DNA from 2 places in the Paenibacillus sp. CMAA1364 genome. Region 1 is predicted to be linked to the other one. Evidence: riboswitches for the same ligand, from Rfam matches in the RefSeq annotation. Region 1 holds a riboswitch; the other holds the start of a gene.
The links. Region 1 has a riboswitch for cobalamin ahead of ACH8E3_RS09720 (ABC transporter substrate-binding protein). Riboswitches for the same ligand answer to the same signal wherever they lie in the genome.
Positions count from the first base shown of each region.

Region 2: it holds a riboswitch for cobalamin, as region 1 does, so the genes downstream of both, metE (5-methyltetrahydropteroyltriglutamate--homocysteine S-methyltransferase) here and ACH8E3_RS09720 (ABC transporter substrate-binding protein) in region 1, are expected to answer to the same signal.

Region 1 covers NZ_JBITNB010000013.1:2,706-18,782, reverse strand. Annotated here, with positions in the region: gene ACH8E3_RS09770 (hypothetical protein) at 1-7, opposite strand, end outside; gene ACH8E3_RS09765 (GerAB/ArcD/ProY family transporter) at 27-1,133, opposite strand; gene ACH8E3_RS09760 (Ger(x)C family spore germination protein) at 1,152-2,348, opposite strand; gene ACH8E3_RS09755 (spore germination protein) at 2,352-3,956, opposite strand; gene ACH8E3_RS09750 (YqkE family protein) at 4,101-4,361, shown strand; gene ACH8E3_RS09745 (lipoate--protein ligase) at 4,418-5,419, opposite strand; gene cobD (threonine-phosphate decarboxylase CobD) at 5,521-6,606, shown strand; gene ACH8E3_RS09735 (adenosylcobinamide amidohydrolase) at 6,646-7,368, shown strand; gene cbiB (adenosylcobinamide-phosphate synthase CbiB) at 7,365-8,339, shown strand; gene ACH8E3_RS09725 (histidine phosphatase family protein) at 8,330-8,929, shown strand; cobalamin riboswitch at 9,026-9,235, shown strand; gene ACH8E3_RS09720 (ABC transporter substrate-binding protein) at 9,478-10,485, shown strand; gene ACH8E3_RS09715 (FecCD family ABC transporter permease) at 10,482-11,528, shown strand; gene ACH8E3_RS09710 (ABC transporter ATP-binding protein) at 11,525-12,301, shown strand; gene cobT (nicotinate-nucleotide--dimethylbenzimidazole phosphoribosyltransferase) at 12,341-13,411, shown strand; gene cobU (bifunctional adenosylcobinamide kinase/adenosylcobinamide-phosphate guanylyltransferase) at 13,408-13,980, shown strand; gene cobS (adenosylcobinamide-GDP ribazoletransferase) at 13,977-14,786, shown strand; gene ACH8E3_RS09690 (cobyric acid synthase) at 14,801-16,077, shown strand, end outside.
Region 2 covers NZ_JBITNB010000012.1:64,178-73,785, reverse strand. Annotated here, with positions in the region: gene ACH8E3_RS09670 (GAF domain-containing protein) at 1-343, shown strand, start outside; gene ACH8E3_RS09665 (peptidylprolyl isomerase) at 429-1,142, shown strand; gene ACH8E3_RS09660 (GTP pyrophosphokinase) at 1,226-1,972, opposite strand; gene metE (5-methyltetrahydropteroyltriglutamate--homocysteine S-methyltransferase) at 2,158-4,452, opposite strand; cobalamin riboswitch at 4,597-4,791, opposite strand; gene ACH8E3_RS09650 (MFS transporter) at 4,959-6,239, shown strand; gene ACH8E3_RS09645 (DUF4190 domain-containing protein) at 6,346-6,666, shown strand; gene ACH8E3_RS09640 (ATP-dependent DNA helicase) at 6,761-8,710, opposite strand; gene ACH8E3_RS09635 (DedA family protein) at 8,979-9,593, shown strand.

The sequences.
Region 1 (16,077 bases):
ACAGCATACTAATTGCTCCTTTGCCTTCAAGTTGAAGTGGATTTCTTGAATTTCTTGCGGATATAATGGACCGCTAATAGTATCAAAGGTAAGAGTAAACCATAGGTCATATCGAAGTATGGCCAATAATTTGCTAGCACTTTATTATAATAGGCGATATTAGGGGCGATAATTGCTGAGAGTACGAGCATAAGCATACCTGATGGCAAAGTTAACATTCGATATTCCTTTAAGTTCAATAACTGTGCTAATCCGAAATTAAACGCATAGAAATAAAGTGAAAGTTTTATAAATGTAGTTAATAACCATATGAAAGCTAATAGAACTTCAATTCTCTCGAAGAAATGTCCAATGCTTATCCTCTTTGCTAAGTAATAACTTGGATATACACCTCTTACAATCGCATCCGCACCAATAACAAGGATAGAAACAAAGATCAGGATAATTAATATAATGCCGCCCATCAATGCCCCTTTAAACAATCCCGTTCTAAATTTATTTGTTTGGCTTAAGTTTGGCACTAACATCAACATGATAACTAGTTCCATAAAAGGGAAGGAAACGAAGGAGATAGATCCAAGTAATACGGGATGTATGCCATTCTCTAGAATGGGTTGTAAATTTATCATTTGAGCTTGTGGCACAACAGCAATAAATAGAATGAATAGAGTTATTACAATAGCAGGTAGGAACAACTCCCCAAAACGTCCTATGACTTCGATACCTAATCGTACTGCCATAATCACAACAGATCCAAATAATATTTGAATAGCTTGGATAGGAGTTCCTTGCAATAGTTCGATCCTTATAAAATCACCAATCTCCCTGAAAATGGCGACTGAGACTAGTAAGAAATACAATAGTACCAAGGTAGCTACGAGTGACCCGACCCAAGTACCTAGGATTTTTTGTGTAGATTGAACTAAGGTCAATTGCGGATATAGATTCCCGACCGCACTGATGATATATACAATCAATAAACCGATCGTTACTCCTATCACAGCAGATATCCAAGCATCCCGATGTGCCGCTGTTGCCGTAATCGTAGGTAATACAAGAATGGCATCCCCTACTGTGCTGAGTAATACCAAAATGGTGAATTGGCGAATACTGAGTATGCGATTCTCGAACATAATTAGCCTCACCTCATTCTATTCCTTAACATCATTGAGAAAAGAGTTGGATATTTTTCCTAAGTAATTAATCTTAGAACGTACCTTCACATGGACGGAAAGCGTACTAAAGGTATGATTCCAATCCTCTTTCAATTTGCGCCATTCCTTAGGATTGGAGCGATGTATAACTTCACCAAATCCAAAAATGTCTACTTTGTATTCTTGTTGAACTCTAGCTATGGTCTTCTCAATTAATTCTTCCAATCTTCGATTCTCTAAACCTTCTAATTCTGTAATGGTCTTTGACTTTGTTAGATTAAGTCGACATTGTATCTCACCTACATTGGATTGTGGATACACTTCGATATCTATACGAGGTCGACCATTATGCATGGATCCTTTCACTTTTGTGTCTGATCGAATCACTTTCAAAGCTAATCTACCTCCATCGGGACAGCTGACATTGCTAACGGTACTGCTAATTTCGTTGGCAATATAGTTGTAAGCTATCCCCTCGTTTTCTGTCAGCCAACCAATCAGCTTGTCTTTTTTGAATACCCCTAGATTGGTATATCGCATGTCAGTAGGTGAATCTATAATATTTATATTTTCTTGGCTTTGTCCAAATTCAACATCCCCAAAGATTTGAATTCCTGTCAGCACGGGGTTTGTACCATCGCTCACAAGCTCAGATATGAGTTGAAACATAGTCACCTTTCTGGTGGAGGCCCATTTATCATGGGATGTATTCAGCGTAGAAAACAAACTGGAAGCAGGTACTTTATCGAGGTTAGTCAATACCTTCATCGTATCTTCAGCACTACATTCCTTAGATACAACAATCAAAAAGTCATTTCGAGTCTCAGGGTCTCTAGATAAGAGTTCAAGAGCACTAGAGATTCCCTCTTTAGCTAAAGATTCACCTAAGACAAGTACCCGCAGATGTGCAAAATAAACAAGTCGAGGATTAACTGTTGTTAATTTTCGAATGGCTTCTAATATGGTTTCTCCTGTTGCTTGAAATAATGTAACAGGCGCTGAACCGCCACCCAGTTTACCTGTAACTTCATTAGGCTCGGCAACTTGTACCGAAACTTTGTATTGGTCTCCCGATTTATCGATTCCTATCCCCACGGCGATAGATAGTTCATTTAATTCTTTGCGACTCCAACAGCCAGTGACGAACAAGGCCAAGATAATCCATATCATGACAAACAGACCACTTTTCTTCAAGGGTTAACCTCCTATATCATCTTTAGGCTTTTGAGGAGGGGGACTTTGTGATCGAATGCTATTACTCTGATGAATGAGTCGTGGTCGAGTGATCATAGCCCAACGTGGCAACCTGAAAAGAGCGTCCTTATGATCTTCCAAGTTAAATGGAGAAAATGGGCTCGTATAGGGTACCCCAAAAGAACGTAAGCTGGTTAAATGAAGCACAATGGCGATAAGAGCTATAATAATACCGAACATACCGAAAGATGCAGCAAGTGCCATGATCGGGAAACGTAACATTCTGATGGTCATTGCCAAGTCATAGGAAGGTATAACGAAGCTTGAAACGGCTGTTATCGCAATGATAATAACCATGGCCGCAGATATGACACCTGCCTCAACTGCAGCGGAACCAATGACCAACGTACCCACAATGGATATGGATTGGGCAATAGCTTTAGGCATTCGGATACTGGCTTCCCTCAAAATTTCAAACGTCACTTCCATCAAGAGTGCTTCGATAAATGCGGGGAGGGGCACTCCTTCGCGTTGTGCAGCCAGACTTATAATAAGTTGTGTGGGTAACATTTCTTGATGAAAGGTAGTAATGGCCAAATAAAAAGAAGGGCCAAGTAAAGCGATAAAAATACTGAAAAAGCGGAGTATACGAATGAGGGTACTGATGTCCGCTCGTTCATAGTAATCCTCTGCAGCCTGAATGTACGAGAGAACGGTCGCAGGAACAATGAGTGACACCGGTGTTCCATCTACTAATATGGAAACTTTACCTTCTAATAGATCTGCGGCAACGACATCGGGTCGTTCCGTATGATAGATTGTAGGAAAAGGTGTATATGTCTCATCCTGAATTAATTCTTCGAGATAGCCGGTTTCTAGAATACCATCGATATCAATTCGATTTAAACGAGCATGTACTTCTGCTAAAACTCCTTCATCCACAATCCCCTTAATGTACATGATCGCAACATTAGTTTTAGTGACTCTTCCAATTTCCATCGTTTCAAGCCAAAGATTTGGATCCTTTATCTTTCGACGTACTAATGCTGTATTGGTGCGTAAGCTCTCTGAGAATCCTTCTTTCGGTCCCCGAATCACGGTTTCTGTCGTGGATTCCGTTACGCCACGATCCTTCCATTCGCGCATACCGATGGAGAAACCGATGTCATATCCATCTACTAACAGGATAGCATCACCTGATAACATGGATGTAAACAACGGACTGAACTCTGAGATATTCTTGATCTCTCCGACAGTTAGTATTTTATCTTGTAATAGTTGGAAGGTATCTTCTTTAGAGAAATTGTTATTATTCATATCCAAATAGGGGAGATCAAGCATCAGTGATTCCATAATGAAGTTCTGGATAGATTTGGAGGACGATAAACCGTCTGTATAGAAAATAGCAGCACTAGTCTCTCGCTGCGAGCCAATCTGAATCTCCCTTATAATAACGTCGGTGCTATTGCCTACCGTATCCTTGATATATTGAATATTTTCTTTGAGATTAGATTTTAAATGTTCCTTATAGGGCTCCTTGCTTGAGTCGGATTGAGCTTGTGAAGACCCTCTGAATATCTTCAGAATAAGTTTGTTGAATAAGTTCATCCTCTGTCTTCCCCTCTTTAGTTGCTACTAAAGGTATTTCCAAAAGGAGGATCACATATACCACATCTTTATAGTATGTACAGGGATGAACGTAGAATGAGCATTCAAAGGCTGTTATAATGGAGTTGGAATGGAGATGATTCAATGGGTAAGAAACAAAGACCTGCCTCGGCTCCGAAGAAGGATTCCGAATACAAGCCAACTACACTGAAAGACTTATTAAGCAGTGATATGCTAGAACAGTTGAAGTCGCAGGCAGAAGAGATGAAAGCAGAGGAAAAGAAGAAAAAAGAAGAAATAGAATTACAGAAGGTGGAAGCGCGTAAGCTAGAACAAAAGAAATTAGATAACAATTTTGAACATTTGCTTGAGAATAGCAGTCTCGATTGGCGTAAATATAAATAAAGTGAAGGGCTGTCCCACATAGCCAGCTGATGACTAATCGGACAGCCCTTCATACGCTATTCCTCCAGAAACACAAGCCCAACAAAGTCGTCTAACTCAAGGTTGCCGAAATAGTGCCTTATATCAAGATCCGATAAAGCCGTACGGACTTCTGTGTCATCGTATTTTTTACCTCGTAATACATTTTCGATATCAGATACATCACCTACACCGAAGAAGTCACCATAAATCTTAATGTCTTGGATTCTACCTTCATTAATATTCATGCGTAGATCGATGATACCGACAGAGAACTTCTTCGAGTGTTTCACATTGGATTCCGGAGATATGCCATAGTTCCAATCCCAATTCTGGTAGTGTTCCTCGGAGATTTGGTTGATCTGTTTCCAATCATCTTCCTTCAAATGGTATTGGGGAATATCCTCAACATTCATTCCAAATATAGAGCGCAGAAGTTCAGCGCGGAATTCCTCAATGGTCATAGAACCTTCCATTAGGTCACTTATATTCGCAACACGACTACGAACAGATTTTGTGCTCTTAGATTTGAATTTCTCGGGATTGACGTTCAGGGAAGCTTGGACATCGTCTAAGTTCAGGTTGAACATTAATGTGCCATGGCTGAACATCCGACCTCGAGTTGAGAATTGTGCATTACCAGATATCTTCTGTTCTCCAACCTGTATATCGTTACGACCCGTAAGTTCTGCTTTTACCCCCATTTGGTGGAGTGCATCAATAACGGGTTGTGTGAATTTGGCGAAATTGTGGAAGGAATGACCATCATCCTTCGTAATGAAGCTGAAGTTCAGGTTGCCTAGATCATGGTACACCGCACCACCGCCCGAGAGACGACGGACAATTTGTACATTATTGTCTTTGCAATATTCTTGATTAATTTCTTCAATGGTATTCTGGTGTTTACCAATGATGACAGAAGGTTGATTAATGTAGAACAACAAATAGCTATCTTCCATTGGAAGATGTTTTAGTGCATATTCTTCTATGGCCAGGTTAATAGCTGGGTCATGAATTCCTTGATTATCGATGAATAGCATAGTGTACTCTACTCCTCTACTCTTTTTAAGGTATGTAATCTTCTTTAATCCTGTATAATTGTAAACTAAATACGAATGAGATACAAAGGATGGTTACATTGATGCTAGAACGATATGGTCACGGTGGGGATTTGGAGAGTGCTACGAAGGCTTATGGAATAGAAGAGAGTGCATTCTTAGACTTTAGTGCCAATATTAATCCACTTGGTCCACCTCAACAAGTGTTGGAGAGATTGGAAGACGCTTTATCAGCAGTTATACGTTATCCAGATCCTGGTCATCGGAAATTCAAAGGGATGCTAGGATGTTTGCTAAATGTCGCTGAGGATCACATCTGCATTGGGAACGGGGCAGCAGAGTGTATGTCCCTTATTCTATTGGGACTTCAACCTCGGAGAGTGGGTATTGTCGAACCCTGTTTCTCTGAATATCGGCAATTGTCAGAACAATTCAATGCAGAGGTATTCTCAGTTAAAGGGACGAAATATAGGGAATGGAAAGCTGGTATCGAAGATGTAGCACAGTTGATCCAACAAGTGGACCTAGTGTTCATTGGTCAGCCTAACAATCCGAATGGTGTGCAGTATTCGATTGATGAACTAAGAACATTAGCTGAGATAGCTGAACGTTCTAATACCTATTTGGTGATAGATGAAGCGTTTATTGATTTCATTGCGAGGGAGAAGCAAGCCTCCTTGTTGCAGGAACTTGATGATTATCCTCGTACCTTGCTCGTTCGGTCAATGACGAAGTTCTACGCCATTCCAGGTTTGCGATTGGGGTATACGTTAGCACACCCTGATATCATTAATTCCATGAAGAGTAAGCAGGTGACTTGGAGTGTCAATGGACTAGCCTTGTTAGCAGGTGAAGCGGCACTAGAGGTTAATGACGAGTTCCAGCGGGACACCTTCGAACTAATATCTAGGGAGCGAGAAGTGTTGATGAACGGACTGAAAAAGTTAGGGTGTCATGTAAGCCCGGGTGAAGCTAACTTTTTATTGGTATCCCTACCTGATCCATGGCATGCGACAGATATGCAATATGAGCTAGGCATGCGAGGGATATTAATCCGTAGTTGTGCGATGTATCCTGGACTGGGGGTTGAACATATCCGTATTGCCATCAAAGACCCGAAAGCGAATCAATCCTTGTTGGCTGAGTTACAACAAGTGATGAAGAGATAATATCCATGTAAACTTCACATTAAGAAAAGGAGAATCGTGATGACAACACCTTTTATAAATGATGTAACCCAAGAGTATACCTCTATCGTATGGGCAGGTCTAACGCTTAGCCGCCATGAACGACATGTATTACTTCAATGTCCAAGCCTTGTGGATAGTATGAGCAGTGCGATCTATGGGGGTGGTATAGGGACGATCGATCGAGTAGCTAATATCTATGTGGACCGGTTCTATAACTGTGCTAACCCAGAAGAAGACGTAGCGAAGCTATTCAGCGATTGGGGTTATGCTACGGAAACAACCGCAGCCTTATTAACAGCTGTTCAGTTGCAACATGTCGCTGTGCTTGAAGAGAAGGACAAGGATGCATCCGTATTCTGCTGCACAACAGCAGGTGTATCGAATGGTGCACGTGCCGGTTCCAAGAGGACTACATTTCCCGCCTATCAACCGGGTACGATCAATATTATCCTCATGATCGATGCGTTGATGACGCAAGCGGCAATGGTCAATGCGATTATGACAGCGGTGGAAGCGAAGACAGCAGCGCTAGCCGATATGGGTATTCCGGACGCAGAGAACGGCTTGATCGCTACGGGGACTACGACGGATTCCATTGTGTTAGGTGTTAGTCAATCCACCACATATCCAATTGAACATCGATATTGTGGGACTGCGACCGATCTAGGATCTGCGATTGGTCGAGTAGTGTATGGTACTGTGCAAGAGAGTCTACGTGCGGGTGGGGTGAAGTTACCATGATGGGTTGGGCCATATTTATGCTATGGGCCGCTTATGTATTGGATCTAATCATCGGAGATCCACGTTCTATACCACATCCCGTAATAGGTATGGGGAAAGGCATTAAACAAATTGAGAAGTTGATTCGTAGACATGTGTCACATCCTGGCCTTATGCAAAAAGCGGGAATTCTGCTGCCAGTCATTGTAGTGGGAGGCTCTCTGCTGATCACATGGGTGTTGTTGAGAACGTTATATATGATTCATCCATGGCTTTCAGTGGTCCTGGAAGTGGTATTGATAGCTACGACTATCGCTACTAAAGGATTAAAAGATGCAGGCATGGAGGTATATGATCATCTCAAACGTGGTGATCTACCTGCTGCAAGACAAGCACTGGGGATGATTGTAGGGCGTGATACAGATCATCTGGATGAATCTGAAGTTGTCCGTGGCACCGTTGAAACGATGGCGGAGAATATTGTTGATGCTATTGTCTCACCCTTATTCTATGCCTTTATTGGTGGTGCCCCGTTAGCGATCGCTTATCGGGCGATTAACACATTAGATTCAATGGTCGGTTATAAGAATGATAAATATATCAACTTGGGATGGGCATCGGCACGATTAGATGATGTTGCTAATTTCATTCCAGCTCGTATAACGGGCATGTTATTAGTCGTTAGTAGTTGGCTCCTGCGTCTGGATTATAAAGGATCGTATCGTACGATCATACATGATGCGAGACTGCATCCAAGTCCGAATAGTGGATATCCTGAATCAGCCGTAGCTGGTGCTTTAGGTATTCGGCTTGGTGGTGAGAATACATACCATGGTGTCGTATCATTTCGCGCATATATGGGGGTGTTATCACGACCATTATCGAAGGACGATATTCAGTCTACGGGATGGTTGATGATCATGTCCTCATTATTATTTCTAGTGTTATGTTCCATTGTGGTGTGGGGGTTAGGTATAACATTATGGAGATAGAATTGGTATGTATTCGGCATGGCAGAACACAGTGGAACCAAGATAGACGGTATTTAGGACATACGGATATCGGACTTCTTCCATCATCAAGGACAGATCTTATCCCATTGAAGGACAAGTTAACTGGGCGATCGTTTCATAAAGTGTTCTGTAGTGATCTGAAAAGATGTCGGGAAACATTAGAATGGATTTATCCAACTTCACCAGATGGGGTAATCTTTGATGAACGTTTACGGGAGATGGACTTCGGAGAATGGGAAGGCCAGACATATGATGAATTACAGCATTCTGTTGTATATCGGGAATGGTTGGATAATCCGCAAGAAGTAACTCCTCCACGGGGAGAAGACTGGGAACACTTTAATCAGAGATTAACTGATTTCTTGGATTATCTTGTATGTGATATGAATAGATGGAATGATGAAAGTTGCATACCTTCCATTCTGATCGTCACGCATGGGGGTGTCATTAGACAACTTACAACGATGATGATTCCTGGCTTGGAATTCTGGGATGTTAACGTTGACCCTGGAGATGCGCTCTCATTGAAGCTTAGTTTGATGGATGGAGAGTGGATAGGACGTCTATAATGACACATCTGAAGTCTTTGCTAAGAATTGGTTTGTAAGGTATCCTGCTTTAGACTATAATTTGGAGTGGAGAAGCGAATTCTGTCTATAAATGAATAGTATAAACTTATGAGGTCTAGCTATTTAGAAGCAACAATGTGTGCTCCTAGATATAGTTAATAGGGAAGCCGGTGAGAATCCGGCACGGTCCCGCCACTGTGAATCAGGAATATTCTTTAATGCCACTGTTCTGTTATAAGCAGGATGGGAAGGTGAGAATGTTGTAAGCCTGTGAGTCAGGAGACCTGCCTTATAAGTCGTATGATAATCCTTCGAGGAAAGGGTTACGTTTGATTGTGTAAGTGCCTGTGATTGTATATGAGCACATAACATACGGATCATATGTTTAATAACATATGATGTCTGTCCAGACGTAATCCCTGATTCTTTCTAGCAATAGAGGATCAGGGTTTTTCTATATGTAGAGATTGTCAACAAGGGATTTCATTTGGGTAGAAGGAACAGCATCTCTCACATGATAGAATACGAAAAAGGGGAGAGAAAGAATAATGAAACATATTTGGAAGAATTGGATCGGTGGCGTATTAACGCTTGCACTCGTATTGGCACTTACTGCATGTGGAGGTAACAATGAACCTAAGCAAGTAACAGAGCAAGCACCAGCAACAACAGAACAAGTCACACCACAGGCAGAACAAGCAGATGAATTGAAAACACAATATCCACTAACTGTAGCGGATGCGACAGGTGAATCTTTTACATTTACAGAAGCTCCGAAGCAGATTGTATCCATTTCGCCTGCAGAGACTGAAGCGTTGTTTGCCATAGGGTTAGACGATCAAGTTGTTGGCGTATCTGATTATGACGATTATCCAGAAGCTGTGACAACGAAGCCTAAAATGGGTGGTTTATACAATCCCAATGAAGAAGCGATTATTGCAGCGCAACCAGATCTTGTGCTCACAGGTATATCCATGAGTGTGGAAGCTACTGAGAAGCTACGTGGTCTTGGTATTCCGATTTTTAAGACGGATCCTAAATCAGTAGATGATGTGATTGCAAATATTGAAATGTATGGTCTGATTACAGATCGTCAAGCAGAAGCGAAGAAAGTGACAGACACAATGAAACAAGATCGTGATGAAGTGATAGAAGCGGTTAAATCACTTACTGCTGAGCAGAAAAAGAAAGTGTATATCGAATTTTCACTTGGTTGGACAGTGGGTAGTGGTGAATTTATGAACGAGCTTATTCACCTAGCTGGTGGAGTTAACATTGCTGCAGATACGGTTGGATGGAATGAAATCAGTGAAGAGAAAATCATTAATGATAATCCTGATGTTATTCTGTACTCTAAGAATGTGATTGATGAAAAGACCCAAAAAACGTTAGATGAGATAATTAAAGCTCGTAGTGGTTGGGATCAGATTACAGCCATTAAGAATGATGCCATCCATGCACTGGATGATAACCTGATTGCTCGTCCAGGACCGCGTGTGACAGAAGGACTTAAGATCGTAGCTCAAGCCATCTATCCTGAACTTGTCAAGCCATGAATAAAAAAGCGGTAGGGTATGGAGGACTCGGGATCATCTTGCTTGTCGTGAGCTTCATCCTCTGCCTGGGAATAGGGGCAGTGAAGCTCCCCGTTAAAGATATTATAGGAATCTTATTGCATCGCTTACCTTGGGTAGGCGATGCTATTATTCCTACATGGAGTCCTGCATATGAACAAATTTTGCTTAAGGTGCGATTGCCACGAATTATACTAGGCATGCTAGTTGGTGCTGCTCTTGCGGTGGCTGGTTCTGGATTTCAGGGTGTATTGCGTAATCCTTTAGCAGACCCTTATACACTGGGCGTATCTGCAGGATCTTCGGTTGGAGCAGCTATTATTATTTTCTTTGGGATGCAGTATTCATTCATTGGCGCATGGACGCTTCCATTGGTTGCCTTCTTTACTGGAATAGTGACACTCTGGGCTGTATTATCCCTAGCTCGAGAAGGAGGTAAAATTCCAACGAATAGTTTGATCTTATCTGGGATTGTGATGCAAACCTTTCTAGGTGCCATTGTATCCTTTCTAACGGTAATGTCTAAGCAGACGATTAATGAGATCATGTTCTGGACCATGGGTGGGCTCAGCTTTCGAGGATGGTCATATACGCTCATGTTGTTGCCATATGTCATGATTGGATTTGTCGTTATTTGGAGTAGTGCAAGATCTCTAAATTTAATGGCACTTGGTGAACGTCAGGCCGCGCATATGGGGCTTCATGTTGAAAGACTAAAAATAAGAACTTTGATTGTATCTACATTACTAACTGCAGCTGCTGTATCCGTATCTGGTGTTATTGGATTTGTCGGACTCGTTATTCCACATATCATTCGATTGATTGCTGGACCTGATTACCGATTTATTGTTCCACTATCAGCATTAGGAGGCGCTATCTTCACGATGTGGTCTGATACCGTTGCTCGTTCCATCTTCGCCCCGACCGAGATTCCTCTTGGAGTCGTTACAGCGTTTATCGGTGCCCCATTCTTTGCTTATCTATTGTATCGAAATAAGAAGCAAAGAAACGGAGGTATGATATGATTGAAGTGACAAAAGTATCTAAAAGTTATGGTAATCTATTGGCACTTCAAGATGTAAGCTTGTCTATACGAGAAGGTGAATGGTGGGGAATTATCGGTCCTAACGGAAGTGGTAAATCGACACTTCTAGAATTAATATCTGGTGTAGACAAGATTAGCAGTGGTGAGCTAATGATTCAGGGTCGTCATGTCTCAGACTATAATCGACGAGAGCTATCTCAGATGATTGCTGTACTTCAGCAAGATGGACTTCCTGCAATAAGATATCCTGTTAGAGATGTTGTTGAAATGGGGAGGTTCCCTTTTCAGAATTGGCTTGGACGAGACAAAAGTAAGAATGCCACAACAATGATAGATCGTATTATGGACAGATTACAGTTGATTGATCTTAGTGATCGTCTTGTGGATGAACTTAGTGGTGGACAAAGACAGCGTGTCGCATTAGGTAAAGTGATGGCACAAGAGCCATGCATTCTATTGCTGGATGAACCAACCACGTATTTGGATATTTACTATCAGCTACAATTCATGGAAATGGTTGCCACTTGGCGTAAAGATACAGGAATTACGGTTGTCTCCGTGCTACATGATTTGAATTTAGCTGCACAATTCTGCGATAAGATCGTAGTGTTACAAGCGGGAGAAGTTGTTGGAATGGGAACACCCGAAGAAATGATTACAGAGGATAATATCCGAAGTGTATACGGAGTGGATCCAGTGGTTGTGAAGCATCCAGTTAGTGGTTTGCCACAGATACTTCTATCACGCTACTAAATAAATAATAGATCGCTATAAATTAGGAGGAGATTACCAATGAGTATAAGTATGATGAAGCAGATCGGTGAAATTAAAGAACTTGATCAAGTTGCGATGAATGAGGCTAAATTACATATCAATAACCTTACGGTACCACCGGGTAGTCTAGGGAAGTTAGCTTCTGTAGCAATACAACTAGCAGGGATAACAGGCGTTGTTAAGCCTACTTTTCAGAAGAGAGAAGTTATTATCATGGCGGGAGACCATGGTGTGTGTGAAGAGGGTGTGAGTGCATTCCCGCAAGAAGTTACGCCTCAAATGATTCATAATTTCCTTGCAGGTGGGGCAGCGGTTAACGTCCTTGCAAGACAAGCAGCTGCAGAAGTGGTCTGTGTAGATATTGGTGTGAATAGTGAATTGTCGCATCCTAACTTGTTATCACATAAAATCCGCTATGGTACAGCGAACATGGCACAAGGGCCAGCTATGACATATGAGGAAGCGATAGCGTCCATCTTGGTGGGTGTTGAAGTAGTTAAAGATGCTGTTGAGCGTGGCGTGCAACTTTTTGTGACCGGGGAGATGGGTATTGGCAACACGACGGCTAGCTCCGCGATAACCAGCGCATTGACGAATATCTCCGTTAGAGATGCCGTTGGCAGGGGAACTGGAATTGATGATTCCCGTTTATTGCATAAAGTAAGCGTTGTAGAGCAGGCATTGAAGGTAAACGCGCCTAATCCCCTTGATCCTATTGATGTTCTTGCTAAGGTTGGTGGACTCGAAATTGGAGGGTTAGTAGGCGTCATTCTTGGGGCGGCAGTAAACGGTTGTCCGGTTATTATTGATGGTTTTATTTCGAGTGCTGCTGCGCTACTTGCCAAGGCGATTTGTCCCATGTCAGCAGATTACATGATTGTGTCGCATGCTTCGCATGAACAAGCCCATCGATTAGTGTTGCAAGAGCTACAGCTTCGTCCAATGTTGGATTTGGATATGCGTATAGGTGAAGGTACAGGAGGCGTTCTGTGTCTACATCTACTTGATGCGGCATGTCGTATTGTGAATGAAATGGCGACGTTTGAGAGTGCAGGCGTATCCAGTGAATCCAAGGAAAGAGCGAAATGATCACACTTGTTACAGGCGGGGCAAGGAGCGGGAAGAGTAGCTTTGCTGAGAAGTTATGTATGTCAATCTCACAGGAAGCTATATATGTGGCAACAGCACAAGCTTTCGATGATGAGATGAGAGAACGCATAGCTCTTCATAAGCTTCAGCGCGATCAAGCGAATTATCCTTGGATCACACGCGAAGAATCTTTCAAGTTAAGTAAGCTATTAGAAGATTGGCGGATAAGTAGTCTGGTAAATAATGTTTTACCCCCAACAGTGATGATAGATTGTTTGACGCTATGGTTATCTAATGTTCTATTGTTAGTTGAAGGTAAGGATGATGCCATTGAGCAAGTTCAGACTGAAATTGATCTTCTTATAGATCAAGTGCAGCAGTATCCAGGTCATTTGATCATGGTAACCAATGAGGTTGGGAATGGCATTGTACCAGAATATCCATTGGGAAGAATGTACCGCGATTTAGCAGGAATCCTAAATCAGGCAATCGCAAGAATCTGTTCTCAGGTGTTCCTAGTAACGGCAGGTATTCCGATGGAGTTGAAAGGTAGGGAGTATAAACTATGACGAAATGGGGAGAAGCTGCTGCAGCCGCATTTCAATTTCTATCTCGATTTCCTGTGAAGGCGAATCTAGAATATTCACCAGCACTTTTTCGTCAAAGTGTGAGATTCTACCCGTTGGTGGGTGCTGCTATTGGATTGGTAGTATGGGTAAGTGCGATGGGGTTCTCTTACGTTCTACCCTCTCTACCTGCTGCAGTTCTAACTCTAATCCTATGGATCGGACTAACGGGAGGGTTACATTTAGATGGATGGATGGATACAGCGGATGGTATCTTGAGTTACCGCTCGCGTGAACAGATGTTGGATATTATGAAGGATAGTCGTGTAGGAGCGATGGGCGTGTTAGCGTGCGTACTGTTACTTCTGCTGAAATTCTCTTTAATATATTCGCTATTAGATGAGGGTGTCGACTACTCGGGTCTTTTACTCCTTCCGTTGATTTGGAGTCGCTGGTTCATGGTTCATGCGATGTCATCATGGCCTACAGCGCGTGGTAACAATGGCTTAGCTGGAAAATTTAATGGTCTTGATACAGGTCATATCGTCGCCACATTATTATTGGCAATGTTCTTATCCGTATTAGCGGCATCGATAGCACCACTTATAAATATGAATAGCGGTGCATGGCTGATAGCTATAATAGGATTGATTACGATTCCACTTGTCACGTGGATAGCAGGAACTTGGATGGCACGAAGATTGAATGCTACTTTAGAGGGATTAACAGGAGATACCTATGGGGCTCTTAATGAGTTCCTTGAAGTAGTAGCATTACTTATGCTAGTGCTATTGCATCATGTCATATGAGAGGGGACAAGAGGATGGATCAACCTGAGGCTAATCAGCTGAATAAAGGGTTACAGCGACCCATACTGATGTTACAGGGGACTGCGTCAGACGTGGGTAAGAGTGTGATTACCACCGCTTTATGCCGTATTCTTACACAAGATGGATACCGCACAGCGCCCTTTAAGTCGCAAAATATGGCTCTAAATTCTTATGTTACAGAAGATGGGAAAGAGATCGGACGTGCACAGGGTGTTCAGGCTGAAGCTTCTGGTATTAAAGCTACAACGGATATGAATCCAATCCTTATTAAGCCAGTGAAGGATATGTTCTCGCAGATTATTGTGCACGGTGAACCTTATCAACATATGAGTGCATCTGATTATCGCAGTCTGTTCTTGCCAACGGCAAAGAATATCGTGATGGATGCGCTGAATAGGTTGCGTGGGGAGTATGATATCGTATTGATGGAGGGCGCTGGAAGCCCAGCAGAAATAAATCTAAAGAGCAATGACATCGTTAATATGAATGTAGCGGGTTGGGCAGATGCTCCAGTATTGTTAATTGCAGATATTGATCGAGGCGGGGTATTTGCATTTATCGTTGGAACGCTCGAACTACTTGAACCCCATGAGCGACAAAGAGTAAAGGGTTTCATTATTAATAAATTTCGAGGCGATATTTCATTGCTTGAGCCAGGATTGCGTTGGTTGACTGAGCGTACAGGTATTCCAGTGCTTGGAGTGTTACCTTATATCGAGGAGATGAAGATTGAAGCGGAAGATTCTGTCGTGTTAGATGCGTTGCGTCAAAAAGTAGCGGGACAACGTGAGATCGATATTGCTGTCATTCAATTCCCGAGAATTTCTAACTTTACGGATTTTGATCCTCTGCGCGAGGAGAAAGATGTAACGCTCCGATATGTGAAGACAGTTGCAGAGCTAGGTTCACCTGATGTTATTATTCTACCTGGAACAAAGGATACTATTGGGGATTTGAACTACCTTCAGCTGCAGGAGTTTGAACAATTCATTGCAGATGCTATGGATTCTGGAACACAGCAACTCGTTGGTATCTGTGGAGGATATCAAATGCTAGGAGAATTGCTGATTGATCCTTTTGCCGTGGAGAGTGGCGAACCCCGAAGTGCGACAGGTCTGGGCTATCTTCCAGTCAAGACGACATTTTTGAAAGATAAAATAACGGTAAGGGTGAAGGGGGGACTAGCATCCACTCATCCACTTCATCTTGAGACGAATCAGGACGCTGTTCCGATTGAAGGTTATGAAATTCATATGGGCATCACAGAATG
Region 2 (9,608 bases), on a different contig from region 1:
TATGGAGGATATCAATTGGGTTGGATTCTATCTCTATGATGGCAAAGAGCTTGTTCTTGGTCCATTCCAAGGTCTGCCTGCCTGCATCCGTATCCCCTTAGCTCGTGGCGTATGTGGAACTGCTGCTTCGGAACGTAAGACACTCCTAGTCGATAGTGTACACGACTTCCCAGGTCATATCGCTTGCGACGCCGCATCCAATAGTGAGATTGTAGTTCCCATCATAAAGAACGGTGAACTTTACGGTGTGTTAGATATAGACAGTCCATTGAGAAGCCGATTTAATAGCGAAGAACAACAGTTCCTAGAACAATTCGTTGATATCCTACAAACTCAGTTATAAGAGCAAAACTAGATTTTCGTGTGAATGTTAGATATGATGAAACAAGACAAAGAAGATGGACCAAAGAAGGAGTGGGACAAGTATTATGAACAAGAAGTATGTACACATGCCTATCATCACCATGATTACAGCTGCACTCTTACTTGCAGGATGCGGTAACAATAATGAACAGGCTAAGGATTCACCTGCCAATCAACCGACAGAACAAGCTCCAACGAACCAACCAGCAGAAGAGACACCACCTACTCAGCCAGCAGAAGATGCCAGCAAGAAGAGTTGGGAGAACCCTCCAGCTATGGAGATTGACAGTGCTAAATCTTATGAAGCTGAGATGACAACGTCAAAAGGTACCTTCACCATAGAACTATTCGCAAAAGACGCACCAATCACGGTCAACAACTTCGTGTTCTTAGCTAAACAAGGATTTTATGATGATGTTATTTTCCATCGTATTATGGAATCCTTCATGATCCAGGGTGGTGACCCAACGGGTAGTGGAGCCGGTGGCCCTGGGTATCAATTCGAAGATGAAAAAACTACCCATAAGTATGAGCCAGGTATCGTCGCTATGGCTAATGCAGGTCCTAATACAAATGGTAGCCAATTCTTCATCTGTACAGGGGAAGATAGTAGATTACTAGATAATCAACCGAACTACACCATCTTTGGTAAAATCACGAATGGCATGGATGTAGTAAAAGATATTGCAGCTACACCAGTCGCTGTTGGTCCATCCGGCGAGATGAGCACACCAACTGAGACGATTCAGATTAAAGAAATTAAAATCACAGAAAAGTAGATCATCTTACTGCTTGATCTGATAACACAGAAACAAGGCTTCGCCTTCCATTAACGGAACGGGCGAAGCCTTGTTTCTGTTATTTACTCAAAACCTTCTTTTAGAAGTTTCTGTAGGTTTAAGGGAATTGTAAACTGTTGGTTATTAATCATAAATTGACTAAGTTCAGCTAAAGAACCTTTTGGATCCGCATCTTTAATCTCTTGGATCTCATGGTGAAGCCTTTCCATCTGTAAATCTAAGGCATTAGCTGATTCTGCCGCATTCTTCAACTCCATGAGGAGCCTCTCTGGTACGGACTTGTCATATTTGTAGAAGATCTTATGCTCTAGACTAGCCCAGAAGTCCATGGCAATCGTACGAATCTGAACCTCTACACAGACATTTTCCTCACGATCAGACATAAACACAGGAACCTCAACCAATAGATGAAGACTTCGATAACCATTTAATTTGGGGTTCTTAATATAGTCCTTCACTTCAAGTGTCGTAATATCCTTCTGTTTCTGAAGCATTTCACTCACTCGATAGATGTCTGAAATAAATGAACAGGTAATTCTTAGGCCAGCAATATCTTTAATATTATCCTTTATACTGGTGAAGCTCATATCGTTACTCTTACGAAACATTTTATTCATAATACTTTCTGGTGACTTCAGACGTGAATTAGTATGTTCAATAGGACTATAATCATGTAAGGTCTCAAATTCTTCCTTCAATATATTAACCTTCGTCTCTATCTCTTCTAGTGCAAATTTGTAAGTAAGCATGAATAAGGTAATATCATACCTGAATTGTTTAAGCTGTTCTATCTGTAATTGCTGATCCATTTCTAATCTTCCTTCCCCTGATGGTTGGCTTAATTTTCAGTATAACATTCAGGGATTAAGAAAACGAATATCATTAACTCGTCCTCCCCATTATATTTTCTATCCCATAACCTGTATGTAGATTTATATAAAAACAATGGACTCCTCCATCGAACAGAGAAGTCCATTGTTATAATTTATTCGATTTACTTCGTTACACTTCTTGCTTCTCTTGCAATTACAGTCGCTTGCACCATATGCTTCAGTGATTCTACCGTCTCTTCTACGCCACGAGTCTTCAACCCACAGTCTGGATTAATCCAGAACAATGTTGGATCCAATACTTGTAACGCACGATCGATCATCGTTACCATTTCTTCAACAGGAGGGACTCTCGGGCTATGAATATCATATACGCCCAATCCAATGCCTAGTTCATACGTAGATTCTTCAAAGGTATGGATAAGTTCCCCATGACTACGTGAAGTTTCGATGGAGATGACGTCAGCATCCAATGCTCTAATCGCATCAATCATCTCATGGAATTCGCAATAACACATATGTGTATGAATTTGCGTCGTATCTTTTACCGTAGAGGTAGATATACGGAATGCAAGAATGGAATCCTCGAGATACTTATCCCATTTTTCTTTCTTCAATGGTAGTCCTTCACGAAGTGCAGGCTCATCAACTTGAATCATTTCAATTCCAGCCTTTTCTAACGCTTCTACTTCTTCACGTAGTGCCAACGCAATCTGGAAAGCCACTTCATTTCGAGGTAGATCATCGCGTACAAATGACCAGTTCAATATCGTCAATGGACCCGTTAACATTCCTTTCATCGGCTTATCAGTTAATGACTGTGCGTACACACTTTCTTTGACCGTCATTGGAGCAATAAATTCCACATCTCCAAAGATAACTGGTGGTTTCACACAACGTGATCCGTAGGATTGCACCCAACCGTTCAAAGTAAATGCGAACCCATTTAATTTCTCTCCGAAGAATTCAACCATATCCGTTCTCTCGAATTCACCGTGTACTAATACGTCTATCCCGATCTCCTCTTGCAGCTTAACCCAGATTTGAATCTGATCTTGGATGAACTTCTCATACTGCTCAGCACTCCATTCTCCTTTGCGGAATTGCTGACGCGCTTTTCTAATCTCTGCAGATTGCGGGAAGCTTCCAATCGTTGTTGTCGGCAAGAACGGTAGTTGCCACTTTTCTTGTTGACTAATATGACGTTGATCAAATGCACTCTTTCTAGTAGATGGTTGTGCATCTATATGGGAAGCAGCTTCGCGAACATGAACGCGGTTTCTCGAAGCCGAAGCATTTAATGCTTCAACTGCTTGTTGACCTTCTTGTAGCTTCGCTTCAACAGACGCCTGAGCACCCGAAGCTAGCTGAGCTAGAAGAATGATCTCGTCTAACTTCTCATCCGCATAAGCTAGAGCATTTTTTAACACAGGATCTAGATTAGTCTCTGGTTTCGTCGTCACCGGTACATGAAGTAAGCTACATGACGGTTGCACGACAATGCGCTCGTAAGGGATGAATGCTGAGAGCTTCTCAAGCACTTCCGTCGGAGATGATAGATTAGAACGCCAAATGTTGCGTCCGTCAATCAGACCCGCACCCAATGTCTTGCCTTCTGGGAATCCGAACTTCTGAATCGACTGCACATTCTGTTCTAGACCGTGAACAAAATCTAGACCAATCCCTTGCACAGGAAGGGACACAATCTCTTCATAGTAACTTACCGCTTCGAAATAGGTCTGCAACATAATATTCAATTGTGGTGCTGCTTCATGCAATGCTGTATAGATACGCTGGATTCGTACGATATCTTCTTGCGTAATAGAAGTCACCAGTATGGGCTCATCGATCTGTACCCATTGCACACCTTCTTGTGCAAGTTCCTGTACAATTTGTTTATAGATTGGTAAGAACTGCTCAATCAGATCATCCAGTTGATGCTCTTCGTAACCTTTGGATAGCTTCAGATACGTGTACAATCCAACGAATACGGGCTTCCCTTCAATACCCAACTTCTGTTTCGCTTCTTGATAGGCTTTGAGCGGTTTGTTCTCTGTTAGTACTGGCTGTGCACCATTTAATTCTGGCACAATGTAATGATAATTCGTATTGAACCATTTCGTCATCTCACAAGCTGCCGCTTCCTTATCTCCTCTAGCCATAGCATAGTATGTAGAGAACGGAACAACACCACCTTCATATTGAAAACGCTCTGGTACAAGGCCAAACATCGCCGTTGCATCTAGTATATGATCGTAATAAGAAAAGTCATTTACAGGAATCAGATTAATTCCTTTATCTTGCTGTAGCTTCAAATGATCTAGACGAATCGTCTCCAATTGACTCAACAATTGCGTATCATCAAGCTTTCCTGCCCAATAGGCCTCCAGTGCCTTCTTCCACTCTCTGTTTGCCCCAATACGTGGATAACCTAGATTACTACTTTTTACTTTTACCATGTGCAGATCACTTCTCCCCATTATTTCTAATATAAATCTGTATATCAAAAAGAACATCTACATCCTAATTAGAAGGATAAAGATGCCCTAGAATAAACCAATCTGGGTGGCAGTCCTTTAACACTTCCCTATCTTCCGTAGGTACGCTGTGAAATGAAACAGGCAGGTCTCCTGACTTCAGAATCATCGTCACTCTGCTCACCTTCCCGATCCTAAGATCAGTGGCTCATTCGCAGCGACTCCTCTGTTACAGTGGCGGGACCGCACCGGAATTACACCGGACTTCCCTATTAAGCTCAAGTCGTATAAACAAGAGCACCCAGATTCATAATATGTGGTTGTTTTTAATGCATGTATATACCTTACATTAGATTGCATAATTATGCAACATCTATTTGTTATAATCGCATAACCATACTTGGATTAATATTCAAACCGACAACTGCACGAAAAACTGTTAGAATAAGTAGGTTAATTCTTAATCATTGGGAGGAAATAAATACATCATGAGGTATTTGCACCAAGTCGTCAAGGGGTGGAATGAATTATCCCTAAACATTAAGCTATTCTTCCTAGCCAATATATTATTCCAGATTGGGGGCGGTATTTTCTCCGTCCTATATAATCTATTTATACAAGGGCTTGGCTATAGTGATGCTATGAATGGAAAGATTATCAGTGTTCAATCGTTAGCTACTGCCATCATGTTCATACCCGTAGGTCTGCTAGGGGACCGAACAAGTCGCAAGCGATTACTCATTTGGGGTGCGATGTTCAGTGGATTGGCTTTTATCGGTAGATCGCTATTTGATTCTGAACTAAGCTTGCTAAGTTTTGCTATCGTGTCCGGGTTGTTCGTCTCCATATTTCAAGTGCTCGCTATTCCATTTCTAGCTGAAAGTATTCCAGTGCACCAACGCTTACGCGTATTCAGTTATTACTCTTCCCTTGTTCTAGCTTCACAGATACTTGGGAGCATGGGTGGTGGCATGATCGCGGATGTCCTGCAATCCTTTGGAATTAGCCATATTTCCAGTCTACAAGTGGTTCTAACCGCTGGGGGTATAACGACCTTTATTGCCTTTATCCCGTTACTGTTTATTGTTGAACCTTCCAAAAGTGTCACTACTCCTAAGGAATTTAAGCCTCTACCTACCGAACAGAATTCGACTGGAACTAGCTCACGACAAGACTATATTTCCATTGGTCAGTTCGCAGTTGTTCAACTCATCATCGGTATTGGCTCAGGACTTGTTATTCCTTACTTGAATCTGTACTTCACCAACCGCTTCTCTGTATCCCTAAGTACCGTGGGGGTATTGATCTCACTAGGACAGATTGTAACAATAATTTCCATTCTTATCGGTCCATCTTTAGCTGCAAAGATCGGCTCTGTCAGAGCTGTAGTCTGTTTCCAATTGCTGTCTTTGCCATTCCTTTTAATCACGGGATTCACGAATATACTATCCATTGCAGCGATCACTTTCTTATTTAGACAAGCTCTGATGAATGCCGCTAATCCCATTCATTCTACCGTCTTAATCGATCGGGTATCGGATTCAAAGCGTGGGCTTGCTAACTCCGTCACACAGACTGCCTTTATGTTGGGCTGGGCGTTCATGGGTCCTGTTCAATCCTTTTTGATTACAAGATATGATTACTACTGGGGCTACGCCATCACCTTCAGCATTACAGGTGCTCTATACGTTACAGCAGCTGGACTATATTATTTCATGTTCCGAAAGACGACTGAGTTACAGCGCGCTATCCCTAGTCTCCATGATTAAAAGACGCGCAACTGTGGGACAACCCTGATTAGGTTACAGTGGTAATAATAGGAACTCTCCGATATAATTAGACCTTAATGAATGCAATACAAGGAGGATATGTTTCATGAACGACTTGACCGATGATTTGCAAGGACCTTATCATAATTACCCACCACATATGATCCCACCCAAGACAAATGGTAAATCCATCACCGCACTTGTGCTAGGAATATTAGCCATCGTTATTCCGTATCTTGGATTTCTTATAGGCATCGTCGCCATTATCTTTGCAAGCCTCTCATTTAAAGAACTTAAATATAAGCAAGAGCAAGGACGGGGCCTATCCATAGCTGGACTGGTATGCGGTATTATTGGTACGGCACTCTATGGTTTTATTATCACTATTCTGATTATCGCATTTGTATTCTTTTCCGCTCAGATGTAATATTCGATTTGTGATTGTAACAGCAAAGAAAGAGGCCCTCATCCATCAGAATCGGTGGATGAAGGCCTTTTTAAATATGAGATTTATGTTCGTACTATAACACCTCTTGCAGTTCAACGCCTTCTGGCATAATAGACTGAACATGTTCTCGCACAGAAGATACCTCTTGTAAATCATTGCATAGAATAGATACTATTCCCCGATCTCCTCGCGACCTTATCAACCTTCCCATACCTTGTCTTAGACGCAACAACATATGCGGCAGATCGACCTCGTCAAAAGGGGCAGATGATGCGTTACGTTTCGCCATGAACACGGGATCACTAGGAGGGAATGGAAGCGACCATATGATCACATTCGACAAGGCTGGCCCCGGAACATCCAGTCCTTCCCACAGACTAACTGCACATAACACGCTTGCTTCGTTACTCTGAAAAGCAGAGATTAAATAACTGATCTCCTGATCTCCTTCATAGTAAAATGGCATGTCCGCACAACGTTTATCCAGTATAATGAGTTCTTTGAACTGCTGTAGTTCCTCCTGTGTTCGAAACAGTATGAGCGCCCTTCCATTCGTACGTTCCAACAATTCAGCTGCAATCTCCATCTTGTCATGAAAGGTCCCTTGGAAGCCCTGCTTAGGTGCAAAAGCTTGCATCTGATTCGGATAATCATATGGTGAATTTACTGAGAACGACAAATACTGTTCTAACCCCAGACTATCAGAAACATACTGAAACGATCCATCCACAGATAATGTAGCTGATGAGAACACGATCGGCATATTCACATTAAATACGCGTTCCTGTAGAACCTCCTTGACCGTCTTAGGCATGATCGATAACGTTAAGCCATCTTCACTATCCGTCACCCAACAGATCAGAGCTTGAGAATTCTCAAATAAGCCTAAGGCTTTCTGTAACATTTCAATGTGCTCTTCAACAATCCGTAATTGATAGTCATCCAAGGTGTATAGTTCACTCTCGAATACAAGTTCATCTTCAATGGCTGTCAAGATACTACGGAAATGGTGAACTGCCTTTAGCAATGGTTCGTTCAGGTGAATTTGTTTGCGGTCAGAACCAGGAATACTCTCACTATGTTGGTCTAACAGTTGAAACATCAGTTCCGACTGATCCGTTGCTTCATCGATTAGAACTGCAAGACTCTCACGTATCTGTCCCTGGAGCAAGCGCGTAATGATCTCCTCAAATACGACATGCTTCATCTTATATCCAAGTGCCTTCATAGCAGCAGACTCTAGCAAATGTCCTTCATCGAATACAACCGCGCAATGATCTGGTAAAAGCGGCAGTTGTCCCTCGCGCTTTCTTCCTTCGAATGTCCATACATGTTCCATATAATAATCATGAGAACAGATGACTAAGTCCGAGGAATGGCGATAATATTCCCTAGAAAGTGTCTGTCCACAACGATGTCTCATATCACACGTGAAGCAGTCCTGGAAGCTATCCCAGTTAATCTTGTGCCATTGTTCATCGTTCAGATGTGGATAGTTCTTACGATCGCCATAGGCGTAGAATTTCTGCATGGGCTGTGGGCTATGGACGAATTCAGGTAGATTCTCATATAGATCTTCCCACTGTGCCCCTCCATCCTCATTCAGTCTTGCTTCATCTAGCTTTACAAGACATACATACTGATCTGGTGATTTGCCCAGACGCGCATCTATCGCTATGCTTAAATATTGTGTTAGCTTGGCGATATCTCCTTCTGGCTTGACTAATTGCTCGATCAACGACTCATCCGCACAAGCAATAATAGCGGGTTTACGTGTATATCGGGCATAACAAATCGCATATAACAAATATACTAGTGTCTTTCCTGTCCCTACGCCTGCTTCAGCAAAGATAGCCTTCTTCTCTTGAAAAGCACGCTCTAACTGAAATGCCATATATATCTGCTCATCGCGCACTTCAAAGCCCGCTGTTGGTAATAATTCATAGAATACATCTGCCACCCAATCCCCCACTTGTTGAATAAATGGCTTGGATGGATCATGCACAAAAGGATAACGCTCCACTATATTGTTTACCTCCATCAATTCGTATCACAATAATAATCAAGTTACATAACATGTGCTAACATTTTATTATATCACGCATATGAAATAAACACAATTCACTCAACATTCCATTCTCAACGTGATCGTTGTAGATGCCCCCTAAGGCTTCAATTATTGTATGTTGAAAGATTTTTCAGTTATACTATTTACAGCAATGCACTACATAAGAGAATTAGGATCAACCCTATATTCATCGATAGAATGATTTATTTGGAGGATATGTAAATTGGAAAATTGGATTACAAGTGTCATGGAGCAATTTGGTTATTGGGGGATTTTCTTGCTTATTACGTTGGAAAATATATTCCCTCCAATCCCTTCAGAAGTTATTCTTACTTTCGGTGGATTTATGACCACCTATACGAATTTAACAGTTACAGGCGTCATCGTGGTAGCAACACTTGGATCTATTATCGGCGCAGTTACTTTATATGGATTGGGTTATCTGATCAATGTAGACAGGCTGGAAATGATGATCGATCGTTGGGGACGATTCCTTCGTGTGAAAAAAGAGGATCTTCGAAAAGCTGACGCTTGGTTCGAGCGCTACGGTTACTGGACCGTGTTCTTTTGTCGGATGATCCCACTGGTTCGTAGTCTTATCTCCATCCCAGCAGGTATGGCAAAAATGAAATTCGGGCTCTTCCTTCTATATACTATGTTCGGTACTATAATATGGAATATTATTCTTGTCGTAGTGGGCGCAACCATCGGTAATAATTGGGGTAAATTCATTGAGTTTATGGATGCATATTCCAATATCGTTTATATAGTCATCGCCTTAGCTCTTGTTGTGGCACTATTCTTTTGGATTCGTAGTAGAAAAAGAAGTAACCCTTAATCATAAATTCAAACA